One region of the Streptomyces sp. MI02-7b genome, then DNA from elsewhere that is predicted to be linked to it. Evidence: riboswitches for the same ligand, from Rfam matches in the RefSeq annotation. Region 1 holds a riboswitch; each other region holds the start of a gene.
What was found. Region 1 has a riboswitch for thiamine pyrophosphate ahead of thiO (glycine oxidase ThiO). Riboswitches for the same ligand answer to the same signal wherever they lie in the genome.
Positions count from the first base shown of each region.

Region 1 (5,627 bases):
CGACCAGCGGGTCTTGAAGGGTCATATCCACAAACGTGCAGTTTACGGTGTTCGCCTTACCCGCTTGGGCTAACGCGGCAACGTTGTGTCGCGGTCGTGCGGTACCGACACGGAACCGTGACGCGGTGCTCCGGCCGCCCGCCGGACCACCGCGCGGCACCTCAGGCGCCGAAGGCCGGCCGCTCGGGGTCGAAGGCCGCGACGCCCTCGGACGGCGAGGAGGCCAGGGCGTGCCGGCGCCGCGGGATGCGCCCCGCGCGGTGGGCGAGGCGCCCGGCCTCCACGGCATGGCGCATGGCGTCGGCCATGAGCACCGGCTCCTGGGCCCGGGTGACGGCGGAGGCGAGCATGACGGCGGCGCAGCCCAGCTCCATCGCGAAGGCCGCGTCGGAGGCCGTGCCCGCTCCCGCGTCGAGGATCACCGGCACGGAGGCCCGCTCCACGATCAGCTCGAAATTGTGCGGGTTGCGGATGCCCAGGCCGGAGCCGATGGGCGATCCCAGCGGCATGACCGCGGCGCAGCCGAGGTCCTCCAGCCTGCGGGCCAGCACGGGGTCGTCGTTGGTGTACGGCAGCACCGTGAAGCCGTCGTCGACCAGGACCTCGGCCGCGTCCAGGAGCTCGACCGGGTCGGGCAGCAGGGTGCGCTCGTCCGCGATCACCTCCAGCTTCACCCAGTCCGTGCCCAGTGCCTCCCGGGCCAGCCGGGCGGTGAGGACGGCCTCGCCCGCCGTCCGGCAGCCGGCGGTGTTGGGCAGGACGCGGACGCCGTGGCGGGCCAGCACCGACAGCACGGAGCCCTTGACCGTGGGATCGAGCCGCCGCATGGCGACCGTGGTGAGCTCGGTGCCGGAGGCGAGCAGCGCCTGCTCCAGCACCTCCAGGCTCGGCGCGCCGCCGGTTCCCATGATCAGACGGGAGCCGAACGCCGTTCCTGCGATGGTCAGCGGATCGTCGGCCATGCGGGTCAGCCCCCCTGCACCGCGGTCAGGACCTCGACGCGGTCGCCGTCGCTCAGCGCGGTGGCGGGCCACTGCCCGCGGGGCACCACGGTCTCGTTGAGCGCGGCGGCGACACCGGAGGGGGCGGTGGTCAGCCCGGCGACCAGCCGGTCCAGCGTGAGGCCCGGCGTCACCTGGCGGGGCTCGCCGTTGACGGAGACGGTCATCGCGTTCATGCGTACTGCTCCTGAGGAGTGAATCGGCCGGGGGAGAAGGGGCGGGCCACCTCGGGCAGGTCGCCGCCGGTCAGCACCTCGGCCATCACGTCGCCGGTCAGCGGGGTGAGCAGCACGCCGTTGCGGTGGTGCCCGGTGGCCATGAGCAGGCCCTCCAGCGCGCTGCGGCCCAGCAGCGGGGCGTTGTCGGGGGAGCCGGGGCGCAGCCCGGCCACCGTCTCCACCAGCGGCAGCTCGGTGATGCCCGGTACCAGGTCGTGGGCGTCGCGCAGCAGCTCGTACACGCCGCCGGCCGTGACGGTGGTGTCCCAGCCCGTCTCCTCGCTGGTGGCGCCGACGACCAGCTCGCCGTTCTCCCGCGGCACCAGGTAGACATGGCCGCCGCGCACCACGGCGCGCACCGTGCGGGACAGGAAGGGCGCGTACGCCGCGGGCACCCGCAGCCGCAGGACCTGGCCCTTCACCGGGCGCACCGGCGGCAGCAGGCGCTCCGGCAGGCCGCCGAGCCGGCCGCTGCGGCTCCCGGCGGCCAGCACGGTCTGCCCGGCGGCCAGCACGCTGCCGTCGTCGAGCAGGACCCCGCGCGCCCGGTCGCCGGTGATGTCCACCCCGGTCACCGCCGCGCGGCGGAAGGTCACCCCGGACAGCTCGCAGGCCCGCAGCAGCGCGGCCACCAGCCGTCGCGGGTCGACCTGGTGGTCGCCGTCGACGCGCAGGCCGCCGCGCACGCCCGGCGCGAGCATCGGCTCCAGGCGGCGGCACTCGCGTCCGCTCAGCCACTCCGCCGAAAGCCCCAAGGAGGTCTGGAAGGCGTGCAGTTCGCGCAGTTCGGCGCGGTCGTCGGCGTCCAGGGCCACGGCGAGGGTGCCGCACGCCCGGTAGCCGGTCTCCAGACCCGTGGCCTCCTCCAATTCGGCCGTGAACGCCGGATAGCGGTGGATCGCGGCGAGGTTGAGGTCGAGCAGGGCCCGCTCGCCGTACTGCAGCTCGGTGACGGGGGCCAGCATCCCGGCGGCCACCAGGGCGGCGCCGCCGCCCGGATCGGGGTCGGCGACCACCGTGCGCAGCCCGCGCTGGGCCGCCCGCCAGGCGGTGACCAGGCCGATGATCCCGCCACCGATGACGACGGTGTCCGGCACGTCATGACGGTGCATCGGTGTACCGCTCCTCCCTTCGCCGGCATGACCCGGATCAGGTTCGTACGGTCGGCGGCCGGCCAGCCGCCCTCTCAGCCCGGTGCGCCGGGCTCCCGCGAGTGCATTCGTCCGCCACTTTAGTACGCACCACTGACGGCGAGTAGGGCGCCGGTACCGGGGTGCGCGCCGCGCGGCGTTACGGTGATCAGCGTGACCAGCAGCAGCGAGCAGCGCGTCGTCGTCGTCGGGGCCGGGATGGCCGGGGTGCAGACCGCCGTGTCCCTGCGGGAGCAGGGGTGGGGCGGCGCGATCACGCTGCTCGGCGCGGAGCGGCATCCGCCGTACGACCGGCCCCCGCTGTCCAAGGGCGTCCTCTTCGGCGCCGACGAGGGTCCGGGCGCGCTGCTGGACGTGGACTTCGGCGGCATCGGCGTCCAGCTGCTGCTCGGCCGGCACGCGAGCGCGCTGCGCCCGGACGAGCGCCAACTGCTCACCGACGCGGGCCCGGTGGAGTACGACAAGCTGGTCGTGGCCAGCGGCGCCGAGCCGCTGACGCTGCCGGGCAGCGAGGGCGTGCCCGGCGTGCACGTGCTGCGCACCCTGGACGACGCCGCCCGGCTGCGGCCGGTCCTGGAGGCGCGGAACACGGTCGTCGTGGTCGGCGCGGGCTGGATCGGCGCCGAGTTCGCCACCGCCGCCCGGCACGCGGGCTGCGCCGTGACCGTCGTCGAGGCCGCCGACCGGCCGCTGGCGGGCGTGCTGCCCGAGCGGATCGCCGACCGGATGCGCGGCTGGTACGCGGAGGCCGGCGTCGACCTGCGCACGGGCGCCGCCGTCGCCGGGGTCGAGCCGGGCGCCGTGCGGCTCGCCGACGGCAGCGTGATCGCCGCGGAGGCCGTCGTCGTCGGCATCGGCGCCCGGCCGGCGACGGGCTGGCTGGCGGGCTCCGGGGTCGACCTCGGCCCGGACCGGTCGGTCCTGGCCGACGACCGGCTGCGCACCTCCGTACCCGACGTGTACGCCGTCGGCGACTGCGCCTCCTTCCCCTCCGCCCGGTACGGGCAGCGGCTGCTCATCCACCACTGGGACAACGCGGTCCAGGGGCCCCGCACCGCGGCCGCCAACATCCTGGGCGGCGACGAGGTCTACGACCCCGTCCCGTACTTCTGGTCCGAGCAGTTCGGCCGCTTCGTCCAGTACGCGGGGTACCACGTCGACTCCGACGAAATGCTGCTGCGGGGCGACCCGGACGGCCTCGCCTGGTCCGTGCTGTGGCTGCGCGACGGTGTGCTGGTCGCCCTCTTCGCGGTGGGCCGTCCGCGCGACCTCGCCCAGGCCCGCAAGCTCATCGCGCGGGAGGCCCGGGTCGACCGGGCCCTGGTGGCCGACCCCGCCGTGCAGCTGCGGACCGCCGTCGTCTGACGGCCGCCGAGCCGCGCGGCCGGCCCCGCGGAACGCCCCGCATGCCCCTGGTGGACGCCACGAGTACCGCGGTACGGGTCCGGGATGGCACGCTTGTCCTGTGACCGAGATCGACGCAAAGATTGATGCCCTCGTACCCTCCTGGCTCAACGTCCCCGACATCGCCGAGCAGCTCGACGTGGAGGTGACCCGGGTCCGCCAGCTGATCAAGGAAGGGCAGCTCATCGCGGTGCGCCGCGGGGAGAACAGGGTGCTGATGGTCCCCGCCGACTTCATCGGCGACGGGAAGATCGTGAAGGGCCTCGCCGGCACGCTCAACCTGCTCAAGGACGACGGGTTCAGCGACGAGGAAGCCCTGGAGTGGCTGTTCACCCCGGACGAGAGCCTGCCCGGCACGCCGGTGCAGGCCCTGCGCGAGAACCGCGGGACCGAGGTGAAGCGCCGGGCCCAGGCGCTGGCCGTCTGAGCCGTTCGACCAGCGCACCCGGCGCGCCGAGCGCGCCCAGCGCATATCACCGCACGTACCGCTGGTACGGCACGTACCGCACCCGAGGGGGACCCACCGCATGAGCATCCGCGCGAGGCTCGCCGACGCCCGGCTCTACCTGTGCACCGACGCCCGCCGGCGCCAGGGCGGCATCGCGGAGTTCGCGGCCTTCGCGGACGCCGTGCTGGCGTCCGGGGTGGACATCGTGCAGTTGCGCGACAAGGGCATCGAGGCCCGCGAGGAGCTGGAGTACCTCGCGGTCCTCGGTGACGCGTGCCGGCGGCACGGCGCACTGCTCGCCGTGAACGACCGCGCGGACGTGGCGCACGCGGCCGGGGCCGACGTCCTGCACCTCGGGCAGGGCGACCTGCCGGTGCCGGCCGCGCGGGCGATCCTCGGCTCCGGCGCGGACTCCCCGGTCGTCGGACGGTCGTGCCACTCCGAGTCCGAGGCGGCCGCGGCCGCCTCGGAGCCCGGTGCGGACTACTTCTGCACCGGGCCGGTGTGGCCGACCCCGACCAAGCCGGGCCGCCCCGCGCCCGGGCTGGGCCTCGTCCGCTACGCGGCGGGGCTCGGCACGGACCGGCCGTGGTTCGCGATCGGCGGCATCGACCTGGACAACGCCGAGCAGGTGCTGGAGGCGGGCGCACGGCGGATCGTCGTCGTACGGGCCGTCACCGAGGCCGACGACCCCGGCGCGGCCGCCGCGGAGCTCGCCAAGCGGGTCCGCTCCTACACCGGCTGACCCCGCGGGCCGGCGGCCCGGACGGCCGACCGCTCGTCGGCCGGGCCCGGCGTGTCCAGGGAGTGAACATTTCCCCGCGTCCTGTTGGGGCCCTCCGGCCCCCGCGGCTAGCCTGAGGCGCATGGCCCTCGGAACCGCTTCCACCAGGACCGATCACGCGGTCACCATTCGTGAGCTGCTGGCCTCGGGGCAGCGCTCGTACTCCTTCGAGTTCATGGCGCCGAGGACCGAGAAGGGCGAGCGGACGCTGTGGGACGCCATCCGCCGCATCGAGGCGGTGGGCCCCACCTTCGTCTCCGTCACCTACGGCGCGGGCGGCACCTCGCGGTCCGGCACCGTCCGGGCGACCGAGCGCATCGCGTCCGACACCACCCTCACGCCCGTGGCGCATCTGACCGCGGTCGACCACTCCGTCGCGGAACTGCGCAACATCATCGGCCAGTACGCAGACGCCGGGATCCGCAACATGCTCGCGCTGCGCGGCGACCCGCCCGGCGACCCGATGGGGGAGTGGCAGCGGCACCCCGAGGGGGTGGACTACGCCTACGAACTCGTGCGGCTCATCAAGGAGTCGGGCGATTTCTGCGTCGGCGTCGCGGCCTTCCCGGAGATGCACCCGCGCTCGAGCGACTGGGAGAGTGATACGCGTCACTTCATCGA
Region 1 covers NZ_JARAWX010000014.1:17,742-23,368, reverse strand. The annotation lists gene pknB (Stk1 family PASTA domain-containing Ser/Thr kinase) at 1-25, opposite strand, end outside; gene PV364_RS22970 (thiazole synthase) at 162-962, opposite strand; gene thiS (sulfur carrier protein ThiS) at 968-1,168, opposite strand; gene thiO (glycine oxidase ThiO) at 1,174-2,331, opposite strand; TPP riboswitch at 2,329-2,440, opposite strand; gene PV364_RS22955 (NAD(P)/FAD-dependent oxidoreductase) at 2,524-3,735, shown strand; gene PV364_RS22950 (Rv2175c family DNA-binding protein) at 3,836-4,201, shown strand; gene thiE (thiamine phosphate synthase) at 4,302-4,967, shown strand; gene metF (methylenetetrahydrofolate reductase [NAD(P)H]) at 5,089-5,627, shown strand, end outside.

Region 2 (5,627 bases), on a different contig from region 1:
ACCGCCGCGCCGGCCCGCACGACGGGCGCCAGCGCGGGCATCCCGGCCGATCGCACGGCCTCGACCAGAGGGGCGGCAGTGCGGGCGAGGCCGGCGGGGCCCAGGACGAGCAGGACGGACACGGCGACGGCCGCGTAGACGACCAGGGTGATGCCGAGCGCCAGCGGGATCGCGCGGGGGATGGTCCTCGCGGGGTCGCGGACCTCCTCGCCGAGGGTGGCGATGCGCGCGTACCCGGCGAAGGCGAAGAACAGCAGCCCGGCCGCTTGGAGGACGCCGCCGAGGCCGGCGTCGGCGCCGACGCCGAGGCGGGCCGCCTCGGTGGTGCCGGAGGTCAGGCAGGCGGTGATCACCGCGGCGAGCACCGCCAGGACCACCGCGACGATCGCCCGGGTCAGCAGCGCGGACTTCTGCACCCCGGCGTAGTTCACCGCGGTGAGCCCGACCACCGCGGCGACCGCGACCGCGTGGGCATGGTCCGGCCAGACGTAGGAGCCCACGGTCAGGGCCATCGCCGCGCAGGAGGCGGTCTTGCCGACGACGAAGCCCCATCCGGCCAGGTAGCCCCAGAAGTCCCCGAGCCTCTCCCGCCCGTACACATAGGTGCCGCCCGACTGCGGATAGCGGGCCGCCAGCCTGGCCGAGGAGGTGGCGTTGCAGTACGCCACCACCGCCGCGAGGGCGAGGCCGAGCAGCAGCCCGGACCCGGCCGCGGAGGCGGCCGGGGCGAGAGCCGCGAAGATCCCGGCACCGATCATCGATCCGAGCCCGATCAGCACGGCATCGGCCACGCCCAGGCGCCGCTTCAGCTCTCCGGTGCCGGTGGTGGCCGACGTGCTCATCACTCACTCCCAGTCCGCCGCTGCCCGAGCCGGCCCGTGTCGCAGTACCGGCGCACGATATCCGCAGAAGGTGGACGGCTCCTGACCACGGGATCGCGGTGGCGTGACGGTCGTCGCGTCCCGCCCCGGCCAGGGCGAACCTCCGCCTACGCCGGCCCCAGCAGGCGCCGTGCGGCGTCCGGCACATGTGTCAGGGCGTGCACGAGAACAGTGGGACCCGAGCTCTCCAGAGCGGGCCCGGTGTACCCCCACGCCGCACCGATCGACGGGACACCGGCGGCCGAGGCTGCCGCGATGTCACTGGGGCTGTCCCCCACGAAGCAGGCGCGGCCAGGCGGCACGCCCAAGCGGTCGAGAGCGAGCAGGATGCCTGCCCCCGAGGGCTTCGGCTCCGCGTCGCCCCAGCCGACCACCACGGAGAAGTACGACGAGATCTCCTGAGGGATCATCCATGCGACCCGGCTGCGGGGCTGCATGGTCACCACCCCGATCTCCGTGCCCGCGGCGGCGAGGTCACGCAGAACCTCGACCGCACCGGGGAAGGGCGACGCGTTCCGCATGGCCACGCCCAACGCCAATTCCCACGGTGTCCCGAACGCGATCTCCTGATCGACCACGCCGAGATGCGCCAGGAGTTCGTCATGGCGCAGGTGATCGAGATCCGCGGGCAGTTCGCCCTCGTCGAAGGGCTTGCCCAGTACGGCGCCGGCGACTCCGAGGACCGCCTGCCGCACGGCACGCCGGCTGTCCAGCAGGACGCCGTCAAGATCGAAGAGAACGGCCGTCGGGGAACTGCTCACTGTGTGAATCCGCCACTCGCAACAAGACCGCCCGGGCACCGGCCGTCCGAACAGGAACTCTCCGGGGACGGCGATGCGCGGGTCGGCAGCAATCGAAGTACATGCGAGCATATGGCGGGCCGCCCGGCGGGCCGCGACCGGGCCGTTACGGGTCCGAACGCCGCCCGGTCCTGGCATGCATCACGGCTCTGCCGTGCCCGGCCCGACGACGGCGGTGAGGGCCGTCGCGTCGCCGGCCGGAGCAGGGTCCCGGGAGTGTGCCACCGCGCCTCCGGTCCTCGTCACGAAAACCGAGCGACACCGTGCGGTGGGTGTCACTACCGTCGGCCGGATGGACGAGGAATCCACCAACCTGACGTGGCGACCGCTCACCATCGGGGACGCGAAGGCGTCGGCCGACCTCCTCAAGGCCATGGAGGCCGCAGACAGGACCGGCGAGCACTACGACGAGGAGGACACTCTCCAGGAACTGGTGGATCCCTACGCGGACCTGGAGCGCGCGAGCCTCGCCGCCTTCGACGGCGACGTGATGGTCGGCTACACGAAGGCCGTGTACAAGCCGACCGCCGAGGGGACACACCGGGTCATGGTCGACGGCGGGGTGCACCCGGACTACCGTCGCCAGGGCATCGGCACCGTGTTGCTGAAGGCCGGGACGGCGGGCGCGAAGGCGTTGCACGCGCTGCATCACCCGACGCTGAAGCTCGTGGTGGAGGCCCAGCAGTGCGAGCACATCCCCGGCGCGGCCGAGCTCTTCCGCTCCCAGGGGTTCGCGCCGGCCCGCTACTACCAGTCCATGGAGCACCCGCTGCGCGGCGAGATCCCGGACACGGCGATCCCCGACGGGCTGCGGGTCGAGCCGTGGTCGGAGCAGAACGACGAGGAGTTCCGGATGATCCGGAACGAGGCGTTCAAGGACCACTGGGGTACCGTCCCGGTGCCCGCGGACACCTGGAAAAACAAGATCACCAACCACAGCTTCCGGCCCGAGGTCAGCTTCCTGCTCCGGGACGTGGCGAACGGAGCCCCGGCGGGCATGCTGGTGACCATGTCGTGGGACGCCGACACGGCGGCCACCGGCGTGCGCGAGGCCTACTTCATGCTCATCGGGACGCTCCGGGAGTACCGCAGACGCGGCGTCGCCGGCGGGCTGATCGGTCACGCGCTGCGCCGCGCCGCCGACCAGGGCTACGGGAAGGCGAGCCTGAGCGTGGACTCGGCGAATCCCAGCGGGGCGTTCGGGATCTACGAGAAGGCCGGGTTCGAGCCCAAGGACCGGTACGTACGGTGGGCGCTCGACGTCCGGTGACCGGCAAGGCGCGGTGTCGCCGGGATCGTCGCCCGTCGGCCTCCGGCGACACGTCTTCCGGCACGCCGCACGCCGCACGCAGTCACCAGGTGAAGGCCGGACTCGACGTCCGGACGAGGCGCCGCCCCGGCGGAGGAGGGACGCCCGAGGGTGACGGGGGCCTCACCAGGCCGAACCGGGCGGCCCCAAACGATCTGCGACACTGGACGCACCATGCCTGCACCCGGAGAACTCACCTTCGTCGCGCCGCGCGCCGCCAAGAAGCCGCCGCGGCACCTTGCCGACCTCACGCCCGACGAGCGGCGGGAGGTGGTCGCGGAGCTGGGGGAGAAGCCGTTCCGGGCCAAGCAGCTGTCGCAGCACTACTTCGCGCGGTACACGGACGATCCGGCCGCGTGGACGGACATTCCGGCGGCGGCGCGCGGGAAGCTGGCGGAAGGGCTGCTGCCGGACCTGATGTCGGTCGTGCGGCACAGCAGCACGGACAACGACACGACGCGCAAGACGCTGTGGCGGCTGTTCGACGGGACGCTGGTCGAGTCGGTGCTGATGCGCTACCCGGACCGCGTGACGATGTGCATCAGCTCCCAGGCCGGTTGCGGCATGAACTGCCCGTTCTGCGCGACCGGGCAGGCCGGGCTGGACCGGAACCTGTCCACCGGCGAGATCGTGCACCAGATCGTGGCGGGCATGCGCGCGCTGCGCGACGGGGAGATCCCGGGCGGGCCGGCGCGGCTGTCGAACATCGTCTTCATGGGCATGGGCGAGCCGCTGGCGAACTACAAGCGGGTGGTGGGTGCCATCCGCCGGCTGACCGACCCCGAGCCGGACGGGCTGGGGCTGTCGCAGCGCGGCATCACCGTCTCCACGGTCGGCCTGGTGCCAGCGATGCTCCGGTTCGCGGACGAGGGCTTCAAGTGCCGTCTCGCGGTGTCGCTGCACGCGCCCGACGACGAGCTCCGCGACACTCTGGTGCCGGTGAACACGCGCTGGAAGGTGCGTGAGGTGCTGGACGCCGCGTGGCACTACGCGGACGTGTCCGGGCGCCGAGTCTCCATCGAGTACGCGCTGATCCGGGACATCAACGACCAGGCCTGGCGCGCCGATCTGCTGGGCCGGCTGCTCAAGGGCAAGCGCGTGCACGTCAACCTGATCCCGCTCAACCCGACGCCGGGCTCGAAGTGGACGGCGTCGCGGCCCGAGGACGAGCGGGCTTTCGTCGCGGCGCTGGAGGCGCACGGCGTGCCGGTGACCGTGCGGGACACCCGGGGTCAGGAGATCGACGGGGCCTGCGGGCAGCTGGCGGCTTCCGAGCGCTGAGAGGCGCTTGCTAGGGTGGCGGTCGATTGCGGCGGTTTGCCGTGAACGGCCGTGAACGGTCGGTCGACAAGAGAACATCCGACAGGGGAGCGCACACAGCGCTGAGAGTGCGGCACGGCCGCAGACCCTCGAACCTGATCCGGGTCATACCGGCGTAGGGAGTCACTTGATGAGCACCATCCGTCGGCGTGCCGCCGGCACCGCCCTCGTCGTCGCGCTGGGCGCGGCGTCCCTCGCGGCCTGCGGCGGAGGCGACGATGACGCCTCCCGCGGCGGTTCCAAGACCGTCACTCTGGTCAGCCACGACTCCTTCGCCGCCTCGAAGGCCGTGCTGAAGGCCTTCACCCAGCAGACCGGTTACACGGTGAAGGTCCTGCGCGGCGGCGACGCGGGCGCGGCGGTCAACCAGGCCGTCCTCTCCAAGGGCAACCCGCAGGGCGACGTCTTCTTCGGCGTCGACAACACCCTGCTCTCCCGCGCCCTGGACAACGGCCTGTTCACGCCGTATGAGGCGAAGGACCTGGACAAGGTCCCCGCCGCCCTCCAGCTCGACGCCGCCGAGCACCGGGTCACGCCCGTCGACTTCGGCGACGTGTGCGTCAACTACGACCGCGCCTGGTTCGCCGCGCACAAGGTGCCCGTCCCGCAGACCTTCGACGACCTGGTCAAGCCGGCGTACAAGGACCTGCTGGTCACGGAGAACGCCGCGACCTCCTCCCCGGGGCTGGCCTTCCTGCTGGCGACCACCGCGAAGTACGGCGACGGGGGCTGGCAGGACTACTGGACCAAGCTGAAGGCCAACGGCGTCCAGGTCGTCGACGGCTGGGAGCAGGCCTACTACGACGACTTCTCGGGCGCCGGCGGCGGCAAGGGCGACAAGCCGCTGGTCGTGTCGTACGCGTCCAGCCCGCCCGCCGAGGTGCTCGCGCTCAAGGAGCAGCCCAAGGAGAGCCCGACCGGCGTGGCGACGGCCACCTGCTTCCGGCAGATCGAGTTCGCCGGGCTGCTGGACGGCGCGAAGAACACCGAGGGCGGCAAGGCGCTCGTCGACTTCCTGCTGAGCCGCACCTTCCAGGAGGACATGCCGCTCAGCATGTTCGTCAACCCCGTCCGGGACGATGCGAAGCTGCCCGAGGTCTTCACCAAGTACGCGCCGGTGATCAGCGGTTCCGCCACCGTCGAGCCGAAGAAGATCGCGGCGAACCGTGAGCAGTGGGTCAAGACGTGGTCCTCGCTCGTGCTGAAGTGACCGGAACGAGCCAGAGGCGTACGGCCGCCCTGCGGCCGTACGCCGTGCGGCTCGGCCTGATGGCGCTGCCGGCCGCCTTCTTCGCGGTGTTCTTCGGCTATCCGGTC
Region 2 covers NZ_JARAWX010000006.1:28,705-34,331, reverse strand. The annotation lists gene PV364_RS11305 (APC family permease) at 1-842, opposite strand, end outside; gene PV364_RS11300 (HAD family hydrolase) at 989-1,642, opposite strand; gene PV364_RS11295 (GNAT family N-acetyltransferase) at 1,974-2,951, shown strand; gene rlmN (23S rRNA (adenine(2503)-C(2))-methyltransferase RlmN) at 3,165-4,271, shown strand; TPP riboswitch at 4,345-4,449, shown strand; gene PV364_RS11285 (thiamine ABC transporter substrate-binding protein) at 4,441-5,520, shown strand; gene PV364_RS11280 (iron ABC transporter permease) at 5,580-5,627, shown strand, end outside.
Region 2: another riboswitch for thiamine pyrophosphate. It lies ahead of PV364_RS11285 (thiamine ABC transporter substrate-binding protein); the one in region 1 lies ahead of thiO (glycine oxidase ThiO).

Region 3 (5,627 bases), on a different contig from region 1:
CCGTAGGGGGACGGTCAGGGACGGATGGGGCCCGCCGGGCCTCCGCGCCGGCCCCTCGCGGCCCTAGCCTTGGGAGCAAGGACGATACGGAGGAGGAAACGGTGAAGCTGTTCGAGGGCGTTCCCTGGTGGGTCAAGTGGATCGCGGTGCCGGTGATCGCGATCGTGGTCTTCGGCGGCATGATCGCCAGCGCGGTCGGCTTCCTGTTCTGGCTGCTGTTCAAGGTGCTGATCTTCGTGGCGCTCGTCGGCGGCCTGGTGTTCGTCGTGAAGAAGGTCACCTCGTCGTCCTCGTCGTCGGACTCCCACGACCGGTGGTGACCCGGCGGGGCCCGGCGACGGACCGGACCCCGCGGGTGCGCGCCGCTCAGTCCTTGAGCGGGACGCGTTCGGGGCGTTGCGGCGCCGAGCCATTGGACGACGGCTCGGCCCCACCGTTCATCTGGGCGAGCAGCTGACGGGCCAGCCCCAGGCCCGTGCCGCCCATGGTGAGCGCCTTGGCGAACATCTCGGACATGCCGTCCGCGCCGTTGAGCAGCACCATGTGGTCGACGTTGCCGAAGGCGGACGCGCCGGCCCGGACGATCTCCGGCCAGTTCTCGGCCAGTTGCTGGGCGACGACCGCCTCCTGGTTCTCCGCCAGCGCGGCGGCCCGCGCCTTGATCGCCTCGGCCTCCGCCAGACCCCTCGCCTTCGCGGACTCGGCCTCCGCCAGACCGCGGGCCTGGGTGGCCGCGGCCTCGGCCTCGCCCGTGGCCCGGGTGGCCGCGGCGCTCGCCAGACCGCTGAGCTTCGTCTGCTCCGCCTGCGCGGCGGCGGCCGACTTCACCCGGTTCGCCTCGGCGATCGCGGCCAGCTCCGTCTCCTTGGCCTTCGCCTCGGCCGCCGAGATCCGCGCGTCGCGCTCGGCCTCGGCCAGTGTCCGCTTCTCGTACGCGGAGGCGTCCGCCGGCTTGCGGACGTCCGCCTGGAGCTGCTGCTCGCGCCGCTGCGCCTCCAGTTCGGCGACCCGGGTCTCCTGCACCACGACCTCCTGCCGGGCCGCGGCCTCGGCGAGCGGACCCGCCTGCTGCGCGGCCGCGGTGGCCTTGTCCCGTTCGGCCATGTAACCGGCCTGCAGGATCTGGCTGTCCCGGGTGGCCTCCGCCATCCGGGCCGCGGCCTGCTGCTCGGCCTCGGTGGCCATCCGGTCCGCCTCCGCCTGCGCGATACGGGCGTCACGGTGGACGGCGGCCGCGTGCGGGGCGGAGAGGTTCTTGATGTAGCCGGTCGGGTCGACGATCTCGTGGATCTGCAACGAGTCGATGATCAGGCCGAGCTTCTCCATCTCCGAGCCCGACGCCGCCCGGGTCTCGGCGGTCAGCCGCTCCCGGTCGCGGATCATCTGCTCCACCGTCAACCCGCCGACGATGGACCGCAGATGACCGGCGAAGACGTTGTGCACCCGCTCGGCCATGAACTTCTGCTGGTCCAGGAAACGCCGCGCGGCGTTGGCGATCGACACGAAGTCGTCGCCGACCTTGAAGATCACCACGCCGTGCACCTTGAGCGGGATGCCCTGCTGCGTGACGCAGTCCACGTTCAGCTCGGCCTCGTTGAGGTCGAGCGACAGCTTCCGCACCACCTGGACACCGGGCATCACCAGCGTTCCGCGACCGGTGACGACGCGGAATCCCATGCCCTCCCCGACCCCGTCGGTACGGTGCTTGGAACCCGAGATGACCAGTGCCTCGTTCGGCTCGGCAACCCGCCACATGAGCCGGAACAGCACGACCACCACAATGAGAGCGACGAGCACCGCGCCCGCCGCGACGCCGATCACCATCGGCATACGCCCCCTTACGATTGGCCCCGATCGGGGCCGCGTACGGGAGTGTGCGCCTGCGCAAGACGCACCGGAAGATCCTGGCGCATCCTTGTCGCGTTCTTGATACGAACGGCTCCGTCCCCGTCAGCCGCCCCGTCGACTGCCCCTTCGGACGCCCCGTCAGCCGTACGCCGGCGCGACGTACACGGTCCGCGGCGGCAGGTACTCGACGACCACCACGACCGTGCCCTTCGCGATGCGCTCCCCCGCGGTCGCCGGGTACGCCAGGAAGGCCTCCGCACCCCCGCGGACCTGCACGATCACCTCGCCGACCAGCTCCGGGCCGACCGTGCCGGTCACCCTCCCCTGAAGCCCGATCACCTCGCCCACCCCCCCCGTACTCGCGCAGCTCAGCGCGCCCGCCGCCGGCGGCGCCCGCCGCCCGTGGGGACAGTGTCCCTCCCCGGGCGGTCCGCCGACACCACCAGCGCGGCCAGCGCGGTCGTCAGGGGCACGGCCACCACCAGCCCGATGCTGCCGACCAGGGTCCGGACGATCTCCTCGGCGACCAGCTCGCTGCCGGCCACCGCCAGCACGCCGCGCTGCGCGACGGAGAAGAGCAGCAGCAGGGGGAGCGCGGCGCCCGCGTACGCCAGCACCAGGGTGTTGACCACCGAGGCGATGTGGTCGCGCCCGATGCGCATCGCCGCCCGGTACAGCTTCCGCGGGCCGGCGCCCGGATCGGCCTCCCGCAGCTCCCACACGGCCGAGGTCTGGGTGACCGTCACGTCGTCCAGGACACCGAGCGAGCCGATGACGATGCCCGCCAGCAGCAGGCCGTGGATCTCGATGCCCGGGTAGAGGTCGTGGATCAGCCCGGTCTCGTCCGAGGTGTTGCCGCTCAGCACCGCCCAGTCGATGAACACCGATCCCAGCAGCGCGATCAGCAGCAGCGAGCAGAGCGTGCCGAGCACGGCCACCGAGGTACGGGCGTTGAGACCGTGGCACATGTAGAGCGCGATCAGCATGATGGCGCTGCCGCCGATGACCGCGACCAGCAGCGGATCGCTGCCGTGCAGGATCGCCGGGAGGATGAACAGCGTCAGCACCGCGAAGCTGATGATCAGCGCCACCAGCGCCAGGATCCCGCGCAGCCGTCCGACCAGGACCACCGCCGCCGCGAAGAGCCCGGCCAGCAGCCACAGCGGCAGCGACCGGTCCACGTCGGCGACCGAGTACTGCAACTCCTTGGGCGCGGCGGGCGCGTAGGTCAGCAGGACCTTCTGCCCCTGCGTGTAGTGCCGGGTCTGGCTCGGCTGCACGATCTCGGTGAAGGTACGGCCGGTGTCCTTGCCGGAGGTGACCTTGATGGTCGCCCGCTCGCAGATCGACGGGGCCGCCGACGGGGCGGGCGAGGGGCCGCCGGACGGCGTCGCGCCGGGCCCGCCCGGGCTGTTCGGCACCGCGTTGACGTCCGCGCACTTGACGTTCTCGACCCGCACCACGCGGCCCGACTGGGTCTGCTGGTCGAACCCGACGCCCGTGCGCTTGTGGGCCGGCACCCCGTTGGGCCAGAGCACCACCAGGCCGACCACCACCGCGGCGACGAACGGGATCAGCACCGCGGCGATGACCTTCCGCAGGTGCCGGGAGACCGGCGGCACGGGCCCGTGGCCATGGCTGTGCCCGTGACCGTGCCCGTGCCCGTGGTCACGACCGTGCCCGTTGCCGTGCTCGGGGGGCTGGGGTTGCGCATGAGGGGAGTCCACGCGCCGATCATCCCAAGGCCCACTGGTGTGCGCCGGAGAAGACCCGCTAGCGTGGTCGCACCTTTGCACACCGCGGGAGCTCGGAGCACCGGGCTGAGAGGGCGCTGAACGGCCGAGGGCCACCAGCTGCGCCGACCGCTGAACCTGTTACCGGGTAATGCCGGCGTAGGGAGTGGGTCTCATGACCATGCGCGATGCGAACGCGCGCGAAATCGGCTGGCACAAGGGCTATGTGACCGGGTCGCGCCCGGACATCGAGGTCCCCGTCCGCCGGGTGCACCTCACCAATGGCCGCGACGTGACGCTGTACGACACCTCCGGTCCGTACACCGACCCCACCGTCACCACCGATGTGCGCCGCGGCCTGGAGCCGCTGCGCGAGAACTGGATCGTCGCCCGCGGCGACACCGACGCGTACCCCGGCCGTCCCGTCCGCCCCGAGGACGACGGCATCAAGCACACCGCACCCCGCGGCGGGCTGCGCAATCTGGACGCCGTCTTCCCCGGCCGCCCGCGCCTGCCCCGGCGCGGACGGGAGGGGCGGGCGGTCACCCAGCTCGCGTACGCCCGGCGCGGCGAGATCACCCCGGAGATGGAGTTCGTCGCGATCCGCGAGGACGTCGCCCCCGAGGTCGTCCGCGAGGAGATCGCGGCGGGCCGGGCGGTGCTGCCGGCGAACGTCAACCACCCGGAGACCGAGCCGATGATCATCGGCAAGCGGTTCCTGGTGAAGGTCAACGCCAACATCGGCAACTCCGCCGTCACCTCCTCCATCGAGGAGGAGGTGGAGAAGATGACCTGGGCCACCCGCTGGGGCGCCGACACGGTGATGGACCTGTCCACCGGCCGCAACATCCACACCACCCGCGAATGGGTGCTGCGCAACTCCCCCGTCCCCATCGGCACCGTCCCCCTCTACCAGGCCCTGGAGAAGGTCGACGGCAGGGCCGAGGAGCTGACCTGGGAGATCTACAAGGACACGGTCGTCGAGCAGGCCGAACAGGGCGTCGACTACATGACCGTCCACGCGGGCGTCCTGCTGCGGTACGTCCCGCTGACCGCCCGCCGCAAGACCGGCATCGTCTCCCGCGGCGGCTCGATCATGGCGGCGTGGTGCCTGGCGCACCACAAGGAGAGCTTCCTCTACGAGAACTTCGAGGAGCTCTGCGAGATCCTCGCCGCCTACGACGTCACGTACTCCCTGGGCGACGGCCTGCGGCCCGGCTCCATCGCCGACGCCAACGACGAGGCCCAGTTCGCCGAACTGCGCACGCTCGGCGAACTCAACACCGTCGCGAAGCGGCACGGCGTGCAGACCATGATCGAGGGGCCTGGGCACGTCCCGATGCACAAGATCGCCGACAACGTGAGACTGCAGCAGGAGATCTGCGAGGAGGCGCCGTTCTACACCCTCGGTCCGCTGACCACCGACATCGCGCCCGCCTACGACCACATCACCTCCGGTATCGGCGCCGCGATGATCGCCTGGTGGGGCACGGCCATGCTCTGCTACGTCACCCCCAAGGAGCACCTCGGCCTGCCTGACCGCGACGACGTCAAGACCGGCGTGATCACCTACAAGATCGCCGCCCACGCCGCCGACCTCGCCAAGGGCCACCCCGGCGCGCAGGACTGGGACGACGCGCTGTCCGACGCCCGCTTCGAGTTCCGCTGGGAGGACCAGTTCAACCTGGCCCTCGACCCGGACACGGCACGGGCCTTCCACGACGAGACGCTGCCGGCAGAGCCGGCGAAGACGGCGCACTTCTGCTCCATGTGCGGCCCGAAGTTCTGCTCGATGAAGATCTCCCAGGACATCCGGAGGCAGCACGGCGGCACGGCCGAGGAGATCGAGGCCGGTATGGCGGGGAAGTCCAGGGAGTTCGCGGCGGCGGGCAACCGGGTGTACCTGCCGATCGCGGAGAGGGGCGGCGGGTCGGCCGGCTGACCCGGCCGCATCAGCGGAGGGGGCCCGCCAGGCGACCAGTCCCGGCGGGCCCGCCTCCGCGAAACCCACCGCGAACGGCTTGCCGCCGTCGTCCGAAGGTCAGT
Region 3 covers NZ_JARAWX010000020.1:127,547-133,173, forward strand. The annotation lists gene PV364_RS29215 (DUF5326 family protein) at 102-320, shown strand; gene PV364_RS29220 (SPFH domain-containing protein) at 367-1,830, opposite strand; gene PV364_RS29225 (hypothetical protein) at 1,987-2,187, opposite strand; gene PV364_RS29230 (YibE/F family protein) at 2,217-3,575, opposite strand; TPP riboswitch at 3,638-3,765, shown strand; gene thiC (phosphomethylpyrimidine synthase ThiC) at 3,757-5,523, shown strand; gene PV364_RS29240 (hypothetical protein) at 5,623-5,627, opposite strand, start outside.
Region 3: another riboswitch for thiamine pyrophosphate. It lies ahead of thiC (phosphomethylpyrimidine synthase ThiC); the one in region 1 lies ahead of thiO (glycine oxidase ThiO).

Region 4 (5,627 bases), on a different contig from region 1:
GCAGGTCGGCCGGGGTGACGCCGCCGATGGCCACGGCGGGCAGCGTGCTGAGCCGGACGAGACGGGCGAAGCCGTCGTGGCCGAGCGAGGGCGGGGCGTCGTGCTTGGTCCGGGTCGCGTGCAGCGCGCCGATGCCGACGTGGTGGACGTCCGCCGGGTCCTCGGCGGCGGCGCGCAGTTCGCCGGGGGTGGCGGCGCTCAGCCCCAGTACCGCGTCCCGCCCGATCAGTTCGCGGACGGTGGCCGGAGGCAGGTCCGACTGGCCGATGTGGACGCCCGTCACGCGCACGCCGGCGGAGCGTGCGGCCAGGAACACGTCCACCCGGTCGTTGACGATCAGCGCCACGCGTTCCGGGAGGACGGCGGCCACCGCCGTGACCGTGCGCAGGAAATCCCCGCCGTCGGCGTGCTTCTCACGGATCTGCACCGCGGTGACGCCCCCCGCCACCGCCGCGGCGACGGTCTCGGCCACGCCGCGGCCCCGGGCCCGGCACTGGGCCGCGTCCGTGACCAGGTAGACCGACAGATCGACCGGTGCCCGCGTCACGACACGGAGGCCCGCTCGGCGATGTCGGACTCCCGCAGTGCGGCGAGCGCGTCCAGGAACGCCACGGCGAAACTGCCGGGCCCGGACGACGACTTCGCGGCCAGCTCGGCGGCGACCGTGTACACCGTGACGGCGGCCACCGTCGAGGAGAACCGGTCCCCGTCCACCGCCGCGAAGGCGGCCATCACGGCCCCCAGCGCGCAGCCCCCGCCCGTGACCCGGGTCAGCAGGACGTCCCCGTTGGCGACGCGGGCGGTGCGCTCCCCGTCGGTGAGGAAGTCCACGGGGCCGGAGACGGCGACCACCCCGCCGGTCTCCCGCGCCAGCCGGTGCGCCGTCTCCTCCGCGGCCTCGACGCCGTGGGAGGAGTCCACTCCGCGGCCGCCGCCGCCCGCTCCCGCGAGCGCGATGATCTCCGAGGCGTTGCCCCGTACGATCGTCGGCCGCAGTTCCAGGAGTTCGCGTGCCAGCGCGGTGCGCACCGGCAGCGCGCCGACGGCCACCGGGTCGAGCACCCAGGGGGTGCCGGCGGAGACAGCCGCCCGCGCGGCCTCGACCATGGCGGTGCGCTGCTCGGCGTGCGGGGTGCCGAGATTGACCAGGACGCCCGAGGCGATCCCGGCGAACGGGCCGGCCTCGTCCGGGATGTCGACCATGGCCGGTGCGGCGCCCAGCGCCAGCAGCACGTTGGCGGTGAACCCCGTGACCACCGCGTTGGTCAGGCACTGGACCAGCGGGGAGTCCGCCCGTACGCGTGCGAGCGCCTGCGCGGCGAAGGCGGTGTGGTCGGCGGATGTCGGGGGCATGGGTGTCGCTCCTTCGGGGTGGAGGTGTCCGGGCGTGCCTGCGGCCGGTGCGCCGCGCTCAGGGGCGCCGGCGCAGCCGCAGCGGGGCGTACACCGCGAGGGCCACGAGGAACGCCACGTAGTACGAGAGGTCCGCGCCGTGCAGGGCGGACGCCACCGGGCCCACGTACAGGCTGGTGTCCATGAACGGCACGGCCGCGGCGAAGGCGGTGACGAACGCGAGGACGGCGGGCAGGCCGGGCTGGAGCCGGTCGGTCTCCGCGGCGAGGTCGATCTCGGCACCTGCCCGGGCCCGCGCCCGGGCCAGCCAGTCGACGACGACGATCGCCACGAACCCGGGAATCCAGTAGCCGACGAACAGCAGCACGTTCTGGAAGCGGGCGGTGGTGTCGGCGGCGTGCATCCACAGCACCAGGGGGAAGCCGAGGGCGGCGGCGAAAGCGGCCGCCACCGGGCGCGGGACGCGCACACCTGAGGTCTGCAGGGCGAGGGATCCGCTGTAGTCGTTCATGGCGTTGCTGCACAGGGCGGCCAGGGCCACGGCGAGCAGTCCGAACGCGCCCAGCGGCCCACCGCCCAGCAGGTCCGCCACACCCGCGGCGGTCTGGTCGGTCAGGACGGACGCGCCCCACAGCCCGAGGGCCTGGACGGCCGCGAAGGACACCACCAAGCCGGCCAGGGTGAACCAGAACATGCGCGAGCGCGAGGCGGTCCGAGGCAGGTAGCGGCTGAAGTCGCTGGCGTACGGAGCCCAGGACAGCGACAGGCTCAGCGCGATGGTGCTGGTCAGGACGAACGCGCCGCCCCGGTCGGCGCCGTGGGCCGCGCCGGTGGCCGCGGGGTGCACACCGTCGAGCAGCTTCCAGGCGATCAGCGCGAACGCGGCGGCGAGCACGAAGGTCATGATGATCTGGAGCCGGTGGATGGCCTCGTAACCGAGGACGCCGAGAGCGCCCTGGGCGAGCATCATGATCAGGACACCGAGCCAGAAGGGCAGGCCGCACAGCCGGGCCAGCGCGTCGCCGCCGAAGAGGCCGATCAGCGCGTCCCAGGCGACCGACGACAGCCATTGCAGGATGCCCGGCAGCGCGACCGCCCGGCCGAAGGCGAGCCGGGCCAGCGGCAGCTGCCCTGCGCCGGTCCGGCTACCCCAGGTGCCGAGGTAGGCGGTGGGTATCGCGCCGACCACGGTGCCGAGCACGACGGCCACGAGCGCGGTGGCGAAGTCCAGGCCGAGCGCGATGCCGATGGTGCCGGTGAACACGCCGGTCATGGTGAGGTTGGGGGCGAACCACACGGTGAACAGCCGCCCCGGGCCGCCGTAGCGGTTGCTCTCGGGGACCGGCCGGATGCCGTGCGCTTCGATGCGGAGATCGCCTGCGGCGGCAGGCATGCGCCCGTCGAAGACGGTCTGCCGGCCGTCGGCGGGCAGACCGCCGGAAACATGCGTCCAAGGCATGAAAGACATCCCTCCGCCAGTACGAACTGGTTCAGGTTCGACGGGTGTGATCTCAGCCCCTCGCAGGGGCACCCCGTGTCCGGTACGACGGACAGACTAACCCGAGCGCTTCGCTCAGCGGGTCGACGGGAGGGCATGACCACCACCTGGTCGGCGGGCGACGGGGTCAAATGCCGTCAAAGGTCCACCGCGTGGCGAGCGGCGGTGCTCCCCGTCAGGGGACGTCCGGCCGCCCGGGCCGCACCGCCGAGATGTCGAACGCCAGCTTCACGGTGGCGCTGACCAGAACGTCCCGAACGCCGGGTGCCGTGTTCCGGCCGAGTCCCCAGTCGGAACGCCGCAGGGTGGCCGTGCCCTTGAAGCCCACGCGGTACGTGCCATGGGCGTCCCGGCGGACCCCGCCCGTCGCGAGGTCGATCCGCAGGGGCAGGTCGACGTCCTTGATCCGCAGGCTGCCGGACATGCGGAACCGGTCCTCACCGATGGCGACGATGCCGGTGGAACGGAAGGCCATGAGGGGGAACGCCGCCGCGTCGAGGAAGCCGGGACCGGTCAGGCGCGCGTCCCGCCCGGGCAGACCCGTGCGCAGGCTGCCGGTCTGGACGCTCAGATGGGCACTCGACCGGGTGGGACGGCGTCCGTCGAGGTGCAGGAGCCCCTCGAAGTCGGTGAACCTTCCGCGCACGTGCGCGAGCATCGCGTGCCGGACAGAGAAGCCGATCGTGCTCTTCAAGGGGTCGAGGAGGTAGACGCCGGTCAGTGCGGCACGGGGGCCGTCGCCCGCGAAGCCGGTCGCCACGACATTCCCGGGCGCAGGCGGCCGGTTCCTTCGTGCCGTGGCCGCCGGGTCGGCGTGCCGCCCGCAGCGGCCCGTGGCGGCGTACGGGTGCGGGACGCACCGACGTCCCCCATGCCGATGGCCCCTGCCCCCCGGCGGGCAGGGGCCACCCGCGGACCTCACTGCTGCCGCGCGAACCAGTCGGCGAACCGGGTCCCGGCGAGCTGCGCGCCGGCACCGGGCACGAGCGAGTTCTCCTCCAACTCGGACCCGAAGTACGGGGCGCGCGGGTCCGCGACGACCGTGCGCGGGTCGTTCTGGGCGGTGAGCACGTCGCGGACCAGCTCGTCGAACCGGAACGTGTCGGGGCCGGCGATCTCCACCGTGCCGTCGAGGGGGGTACCGGCCGCGGTGCGGGCGACGACGGCGGCCACGTCGTCGGAGTGGATGGGCTGGAACTTGACGGGAGCGATGCGCACCGTGTCCCCGTCGGTCGCCGAGTCCGCGATCCCGTTCATGAACTCGAAGAACTGCGTGGCGTGGACGACGGAGTAGGGCAGGCCCGACTCCTTGATCAGCTCCTCCTGGGCCAGCTTGGCACGGAAGTAGCCGTTCTCCGGGAGCCGGTCGGTACCGACGATGGAGAGCGCGACGTAATGCCTGACTCCGGCATCCGCAGCCGCCTTCAGGAGGTTGGTGGTGCAGGTGCGGAAGAAGTGCATCACGGCCTCGTCCTCGAACGAGGGTGAGTTGGAGACGTCGACCACGACCTGCGCGCCCTGGAGCACCTCGGCGACGCCCTCTCCGGTCAGTGTGTTGACGCCCGTGTTGGGCGAGGCAGCGACGGCCTCGTGCCCGTGGTCGCTGAGATTGCGGACGACCTTCGAGCCGATCAGCCCGGTTCCGCCGACGACTACGACCTTCATGGGGGGATCCTCTCTGGGGATTCTGCAGTACGGGGATAGACCGGATGGCGATCCGGTGTGTGACAGGACCCGGCGGCCCGCGCGGCATCGCGCCCGGGCCGGGGCGTCACTCGGCGAGCTTTCCCTCGGTCGAGACGTCCTCCATCAGGGAGGCGATCGCCTCGGGTATGGCCGGAATGCTCTCGTGGGTGATTCCCGTCGTCGGGGACCAGACGAGATTGACCTGCAGCGCGGGGTCCAGGTCCGGGTAGTCGCCGCGGTTGTGGCAGCCACGGGTCTCGCGACGTTCCAGCGCCGATTCGAGCGTGGCCCGCGCAGCCAGGGCCGCGCCCTTGAGGTCGAAGGCGTGGGCGAGGTCCTGGAAGCCGGCGATGTCGGGGTGGACACCGACGTTCTCCATCCGCTTCTCGACGGCGGAGAGTTCCTCCAGCCCGGTGCGCAGCCCCTGTTCGTCGCGGACGACACCCGCGTGCTCGGTCATGGTGTTGCGGATGGCGCGCTGGAGGGCGCGGACGTTCTCGGGGCCGTCCGCCGCGAGGAGGTCGTCGATCTCGGCGCGGGCCCGCGCCACGGCGGAGGCCGACCGCGGCTGCGAGGTCAGCGCCCGGGAGTAGGCGGCGGCCGCCTGCCCCGTGAGGCGGCCGAAGACCAGCAACTCGATGAGGCTGTTGCCGCCGAGCCGATTGGCCCCGTGCAGCCCGCTGGAGGCCTCGCCGATGGCGTACAGGCCGCGGACGTCCGTGCTGTGGTCCTCGGGCCGCACCCAGACACCGCCCATCGAGTAGTGCGCGGTGGGCGCGATCTCGATCGGTTCGCGGGTGATGTCCAGCATCTGCAGGTCCATGAGGGTCTGGTAGACCCGGGGGAGCCGCGTCATGATCGTCTGCCGCGGCAGATGCGAGACGTCGAGCCACACGCCTCCCTTGGGGGTGCCGCGGCCTTCCTTGATCTCCGTGTAGGAGGCGAGCGCCACGCGGTCGCGCGTGGACAGCTCCATGCGCTCGGGGTCGTAGCGGGTCATGAAGCGCTCGCCGAGCGCGTTGCGGAGGACGCCGCCCTCGCCGCGCGCGGCCTCGCTGACGAGCGTGCCGGCGGCGTTCTCCGGCTCGAT
Region 4 covers NZ_JARAWX010000001.1:67,319-72,945, reverse strand. The annotation lists gene thiE (thiamine phosphate synthase) at 1-547, opposite strand, end outside; gene thiM (hydroxyethylthiazole kinase) at 544-1,353, opposite strand; gene PV364_RS00330 (purine-cytosine permease family protein) at 1,412-2,812, opposite strand; TPP riboswitch at 2,804-2,898, opposite strand; gene PV364_RS00325 (YceI family protein) at 3,027-3,611, opposite strand; gene PV364_RS00320 (SDR family oxidoreductase) at 3,770-4,516, opposite strand; gene PV364_RS00315 (L-aspartate oxidase) at 4,623-5,627, opposite strand, start outside.
Region 4: another riboswitch for thiamine pyrophosphate. It lies ahead of PV364_RS00330 (purine-cytosine permease family protein); the one in region 1 lies ahead of thiO (glycine oxidase ThiO).